DNA from 3 places in the Paenibacillus sp. sgz302114 genome. Region 3 is predicted to be linked to each of the others. Evidence: riboswitches for the same ligand, from Rfam matches in the RefSeq annotation. Region 3 holds a riboswitch; each other region holds the start of a gene.
The links. A riboswitch is a leader RNA that binds a small molecule or an ion and turns the genes downstream of it on or off. The one in region 3 is predicted to bind ZMP and ZTP.
Positions count from the first base shown of each region.

Region 1: another riboswitch for ZMP and ZTP. It lies ahead of rpiB (ribose 5-phosphate isomerase B); the one in region 3 lies ahead of AC0LWF_RS16655 (bifunctional 5,10-methylenetetrahydrofolate dehydrogenase/5,10-methenyltetrahydrofolate cyclohydrolase).
Region 2: another riboswitch for ZMP and ZTP. It lies ahead of AC0LWF_RS22680 (GNAT family N-acetyltransferase); the one in region 3 lies ahead of AC0LWF_RS16655 (bifunctional 5,10-methylenetetrahydrofolate dehydrogenase/5,10-methenyltetrahydrofolate cyclohydrolase).

Region 1 covers NZ_JBVYOI010000008.1:199,617-201,825, forward strand. The annotation lists gene AC0LWF_RS20180 (serine hydroxymethyltransferase) at 1-111, opposite strand, end outside; gene AC0LWF_RS20185 (TIGR01440 family protein) at 138-728, opposite strand; gene rpiB (ribose 5-phosphate isomerase B) at 747-1,202, opposite strand; ZMP/ZTP riboswitch at 1,476-1,558, opposite strand; gene AC0LWF_RS20195 (low molecular weight protein arginine phosphatase) at 1,632-2,207, opposite strand.
Region 2 covers NZ_JBVYOI010000012.1:30,405-32,613, reverse strand. The annotation lists gene AC0LWF_RS22680 (GNAT family N-acetyltransferase) at 1-827, opposite strand, end outside; ZMP/ZTP riboswitch at 878-959, opposite strand; gene AC0LWF_RS22675 (Cof-type HAD-IIB family hydrolase) at 1,119-1,895, shown strand; gene AC0LWF_RS22670 (hypothetical protein) at 1,907-2,143, shown strand.
Region 3 covers NZ_JBVYOI010000006.1:30,008-32,216, forward strand. The annotation lists gene AC0LWF_RS16650 (stalk domain-containing protein) at 1-1,012, shown strand, start outside; ZMP/ZTP riboswitch at 1,039-1,126, shown strand; gene AC0LWF_RS16655 (bifunctional 5,10-methylenetetrahydrofolate dehydrogenase/5,10-methenyltetrahydrofolate cyclohydrolase) at 1,222-2,097, shown strand; gene AC0LWF_RS16660 (cyclodeaminase/cyclohydrolase family protein) at 2,094-2,209, shown strand, end outside.

The DNA of each region.
Region 1 (2,209 bases), on a different contig from region 3:
TTCGGAAACGATATTCTCGGATGCAATCAGCTCGATGTTGTCGCGTTGGCGCTGAAGCTCAAGGCCAAGTGCGGCCAAAATTTCGGGATCTTGTTTGCGTAAGTTCTCCATGTGTGTATAAGTCCTCCTCAAAATAATTAATCGCAAGTATCGCTAGCGCCGGGCGCCGCCAAATTAGCAGCTTCCCGGTTATATACAGCTCGTTCTCCGCCGATTAGCTTCGGACGAGTATATGCCATCGTCACATGTGCCGCTCCGATGGAACGAATCGACGGACGCACCGGCACAGCCACACGCTTCAAGTGCATGCCGATCAAGGTGTCGCCGATGTCGAGACCGGCGTGTGCCTGTACCGTCTCGGTCAGGCAGGCATCCTGCAGCTTACTGAAGGCGTATGCAGCCATTGATCCTCCGGCTTTGCGCACAGGGATCGCCGAGACGAGCTCCAGCCCATACCGCTCAGCCGCTTCGCGCTCCATGACAAGCGCCCGATTCAAATGCTCGCAGCACTGAAACACCGGATAGAACAACAGCTCGCGCCGAACAGCCTCTACGCCAGCATAGATGGCTTCAGCAGTTTCCAGCGTGCCGGACGTGCCGATCCGCTGGCCAAGCACTTCACTCGTAGAGCAGCCAATAACGAGCAGCTGCCCCTCTCGCAGCCGCGCTGCAGAAGCTAGTTCGCGAATGACGGTTTCCACATCATTAGAAAGCTGTGCTGGATCCATCGTCATCACCGGCTTCCTTTACGCGTCCGCGAATTTTGCTTCAATCTGCATCACTTTGTTCACGCGGCCCACATGGCGCTCACCGTTCGAGAACGGCGTCTCGAGCCAAATGCGGATAATCTCCTGCGCAACGCCGGGACCGATGACGCGCTCGCCCATTGCCAGCACGTTCGTATCGTTGTGCTCGCGAGTTGCTTTGGCGGAGAACATATCGTGCACGAGCGCACAGCGGATGCCCTTCACTTTGTTGGCCGCAATGGACATGCCGATGCCTGTGCCGCAGATCAGAATGCCGCGATCCGCTTTGCCCGATGCCACAAGATCAGCAACCGGCAGCGCATAATCCGGGTAATCAACCGACTGGTCGCAATTGCAACCGACGTCCTCGATTTCGTGACCGAGCGATTGAATGAACGGAACGATCTCGTCCTTCAGGCGGTAGCCCGCATGGTCTGCACCGATGGCAATTCTCATAATTCCATATACCTCCCAAGTGACCGCTCATGGCGGAAAATGTCGATTCACACTGGTTCTAGTATACCTGATTTCAGGCGACAAGCAAAAAAGGAACATTGACCAGATTCGTGGTGAACATGCGTTTTGTGCGACGACAAGCAAAAAACGCGGGACATAAAAAACTGAATTACAGAACAAGAATCAAATTCATCTGACGGTCATTCAGCTGCAAGCGGCAAACTTATCCATCTTCCGAATGACAAAAAAAGAGCGAGCATGCTTACGCACACTGCTCTTTGCCCAGGCGACCGGCCGTATATTCCAATGCTCCACCGTGGTTTAACCCACTCTCGTCGCCAGTTACATTGGAAACCGTCTTTAGTTATTTTCATCATAACGGATTATCGCGTGAAAATCAATCCGGCCAAGCAGCCTCAGGTTGCCCAATTATTGCTGCAACCGGTCAAGCAGCCGCTTCAGCGCTTCCTCGATCTGAGCCGCGCTTTGCTCGTACACGCTGAGCTGTCCTCCGAAAGGATCTTCGATATCGAAGTTCGGCATTTGCCGCTCCAGCTCCAGCAGTCTAGCGCGCTTCGCTTCACTAAACGGCTGGCCTAGCGCTTGATTCATGTGCCACTCGGACAAAATCCCTTCGAGCTCAGCGATGCGCTCAAGCACTTCCGGGTCGGTATTCACGAACTCGAGCAGCGTATACGTCTTGTCCACTGCGCTCGGGAACCGCTGCAGCAGTTGTCTTTTGTGGCTTCCTGTCATCGTCAGAATCAAGTCCGACCAAGCTATCGAGCCAGTCTCAAGCGCTCTTGACGCACTGCGATGCTCAATACCACGGCGGGACAGCGCTTCTTCCGCGTTCTTCGAAACAGGCAGCCCATCAATCGTCGATACACCTGCAGAGCGAATATCGAGCTGCAGCCCCCGCTCCTGCGCGAGCGTACGAAGCAGCGCCTCAGCCATCGGCGACCGGCAGGTGTTGCCCGTGCAGACAAACAGTATCCGTTTCAAGA
Region 2 (2,209 bases), on a different contig from region 3:
ATTTCCTCATCTCGCCAGTGCATGGAGAAGCAACCGACAACCTCATTCCCCAGAGTGGCGACAAACACTTCCTGATCTCGGACAAAAGCTTCGACCATCCCGCGATTGAAATGTTCAGCTCTCCACTGCCACAAGCCGTGCGTCGCATGAATCCATTGCGCTGCATCAATAAACAGGGGACGGATACCATCTACGTCTTCATCTGTTGCCCTGCGAAAAGAAAGCAATTCGGAAGGCTCGCGCCGCCAATCATGCTCCAGCCTAGATGCCGTTTCGAGCGCACGCTCTTCTCCGAGAAGCTTGGCGACAAGATGCAGCGCCGCATCAATGCCCGCTGTAACGCCAGCTGATGTAATAAGCCGACCGTTATCCACGTAACGGACGTTCTCGACCAGCGTTGTGCTAGCCGGCGCTGCCTCCCTGAGCAAATCCATGGCACGTCTGTTGGTAGTCGCGCGCAATCCAACGAGAAGTCCGGCTTTGGCGAGCAATAGTGCCCCTGTGCAAACAGACAGAGTAAACGAAGCCCGCTTTGAGGTTTCGTAGATCCAGCTGGTCAGCTTCTCGTTATACATCTCTTTGCGGGATCCCCAGCCTCCCGGCACGACGAGAATGTCTGGATCCGGGCAATCCCAAGAAGCGAAGTCTGGCTGAATCGTTAAGCCGCTAATGGTTCGGATAGCATCTTTAGACTCCAGGGCAACCGTATAAACGCGGAAGTCCTGTCCCCAATTACTAGCAATAGCGAACGTGTCGAACGGGCCGGTCACATCTAGCGCATCCACATGGTCATACACGATTACGGCAACATTTTTGACTGACAACATCCTGGCACTCTCCTTAGAAAATAGAAAAGCATCTGGTTAGAGTTAACCAAATGCTTTGCCCAGGCGAACGGCTAGTTTGAAAGATACGCTCCCCCGTAGTGATCTACGTTCTCGCCAGTTACGCATCCCGTTTATTTATTGACTATTATAAGACGGGGAAGAGAATAATTTCAACTGAATTTTCTGAATATTTAGGTTGACGACATCTTTATTTGCTAGTATTATTTTACCAATTTACGTATTTTGTAGGGGGAGATACAGCTGTCTAATATTCAAGCAATTGTACTAGACTTGGACGGAACCTTGCTCGGTAGTGATAAAACGATATCTCCTAGAAATCATGAGGCTGTTAAAAGATGTTTTGATGCTGGAATACATATTATTATTGCCACGGCGCGCCCGCCTAGAGCGGCTAATCAATTTGTGATGAAGTTCCCTTTTGTAGACTACATGGTTTATTACAACGGAGCTTTAGTCACTTGCAAATCAAAACAAAATGAGCGGCACATTAGCATTCCAATGGAGATTAGCAGGCAGATTAACAACTTCATCGAGTTAAGGGAACCTCAAGCGATGATCTCCTACGAGGTGAATGATTTATGGTATACGTGCAGCCCAGTTCCAGATTCCCGAGGAGCTCAACTGGGTATCCGCCCGAATGATCCGAAGCCGCAGGTTGTTGATAAAGAGCATATGAGTTCACTTTCCCCGACCAAAATATTGGTTCTAGGCTGCAGCAACTGGATCGATATAAGCGAACAATTCAGTGAAGTTGTAAACGTTATCGCAACCGATGAAGGAGTATTGGTCCAAATCATGCATAAAATAGCCTCTAAGGAAAAAGCCGTGCAATGGGTGTTAAGCGATATTGGAGTGAAATCAGAAAACGTTATGGTATTCGGGGATGATTTTAATGATGTCGGGTTATTCCAGATGTCCGGATTTCCGATCGCCATGGATAATGCAATAATTGAACTAAAGAATTGCGCAGCCCACATAACCGAATCCAATGATAATGATGGTGTTGCTGCTGCAATCGAGAGATTTGTTGCAATTGAGACTAGTTAGGAGGAGTCAAAATGGGTTCAAGAATCATGCATGCGATTATAGCGATTCGAATTGCAGAGAGTCTCTCGTTAGAAGATCGTACGCTATTTCTGCTAGGAGGTATCGCTCCGGATGCTGTCTCCACCAAGAATGAATCGCATTTCTTTCAAGGCGACTTACATGACACTTACATGACTTTTCGCGAAGCGTTGATTACGCAGGGTTTCTATATAAATACCAAACACACGCTGCAAGCGCGTATATTCTAGGCTACTTTACACATCTGGTCGCTGATGACATCTGGTTAAAAGGCTTCAATCTATCTTGGCTGCGTA
Region 3 (2,209 bases):
CTTCAACAACTCGCAGCTGACCACTCCAGATACGACAGCGATTATTAAAGATGGCAATCTGCTGCTCCCGCTCCATTTGCTCGGCGGCATTCCCGGCGCTTCGTTCTCTTTTGACACCGCCAGCCAAACGATCTATGCCTCCTACGATACGCACAAAGGCAGCCTTCGTCTTGGTGAACAATCAGGCACGGTGGACGGTCACAGCATGACTTTTGCCGGCAAAGCCGTTCTGCTGAACAAGCGTATCTACGTCCCTGCCCGCTTCGCAGTCGCTGCAATCGGGGGAACGATCGTATGGGACGCGAAATACCGGATTGCATCCATCTTCGGCTCGCAATATGTTACGGCGAATGGCAAGGGCGGACAGTACAAGCTCGACGGCACGACAGGTTCACTCTATTTCAAAAAGCAAGGTCAGCAGCAGAAGCTGATCGGCAAGAGCATCGCGAAGCTGAACCTCGGCTACATTCCGATGGCGACGATGAGCGTTATCTCGATCGGCAAAGACAGCGAGCTGATTACGATCAGCCATATCCATGGGGAGCCGTTGATCAACGACGAAGTATACACCTTGTTCGTTAGAAATGGCGTAATCGTCCATCAGATGCAGGCACATTACTGGCAATTCGGGCCCCGGAATGCGGCAACAGCAGGCAACCTCGCAATCATGACGGACGGCCGCAACGTGCAGCTCGTAAACGGCGATGCCCAAATTGTCCGAAGCTATTCGCTTCCTGAGCTCGCAGGTCTAGATGCCGCTTTTGATGTTGAGGCTGTACATAGCGACTTCCTGCTATTCCGCTCCGAAGAGGGACTGCTGTACATGGCCGATTTCAAATCTGGCAAGACAACGGCGCTCTATCAAACGTTCAAGCTCGATCCGAAGCAGCTCGCCCCCTTCTATGACGGAATCACGTTCAAGGAACAGGACGGGAACAAGCTCTATTTTGAAGTAGCGTCTAACCAGGACGGCCATCGAGAAATTCTTTCTTACGGGATTGGTGGCGAATAGATTCTGTGATACACTATGGTCAAAATCATGCTGTATGCGACTGGCGAGAACGCGTGGAATAAACCACGGGGAAGCATACATTCGGCACATCTACCGTTCGCCTGGGTAAAGTATTTGCTGTTAAACCCCCTTGTCTTCTAAGACATGGAGCGTTTAGCGCGAGTACTTTTTTTTATTCCACGGATAAAGGGGAATGGATCAACATGACAATGGCAAGCTTGTTGAAGGCAAAAGAGGCGGCGGAGCTCGTCTACGCCGGCATCCGGGAGCGCGTCTCGGAGCATCAGAGGAATGAAATCCAGCCGCGCTTGGCGACACTGCTCATTGAGGGCGACCCGGCATCGGCCTACTATGCCAAGTCGAAGCAGCGCATGGCTGAGAAGCTCGGCATCACGTTCGACTTGCACTGTCTTAAGGCCGACATCACCGCGGAGGAGCTGACCGGTTTAATCCACAGCCTGAACACGGACGAGCGGATTCATGGCATTATGCTGGAGCTGCCGCTGCCGAAGCACTTGTCCGTTACAGCCATCGTGGCGCACATCTCGCCACTCAAAGATATCGACGGCGTCACGCCCGCCAATAAGCTGGCGACGCTAACGGGCGAAGCGGGGCTCTACCCGGCAACGCCGCAAGCCTGCATCGGACTGCTTCGGCATTACGGTTATCCGCTTGAAGGCCGCAACGTCACCTTGATCGGCAGAGGCCAGACGGTCGGACTGCCGCTGTTTCATCTGCTGCAGCGCGAACAGGCGACGGTCACCGTCTGCCATTCGCGCACGCCGGATATCGCTTCGCATTTGCGGCATGCGGATATTGCAATCGTCGCCGCCGGCAAGCCGGGCATCATCACTCGCGAGATGGTGCAGCCGAACCCACATCTCATTGTCATTGATGCCGGAATCAATGAAACAGCCGACGGCTCCATCATAGGCGATGCCGCTGCTGATGTAAGCGAAGCGGCGGCAGCAATATCGCCGGTTCCAGGCGGCGTCGGCACGCTCACGACCGCCGTGCTCTTCCGCAATCTGATGGATGCGATTCAGCTTCAACTTCAGGCAGCTCGAAAGGAGAATAACCGATGACAACGGTATGCTGGGACGATACATTGCGCCGCTTTCTGGAGAGAGCAGCAAGCGCCGATCCAACGCCCGGTGGCGGAAGCGCCGCTGCGGTTGCCGCCGCGCTCGGCACTGC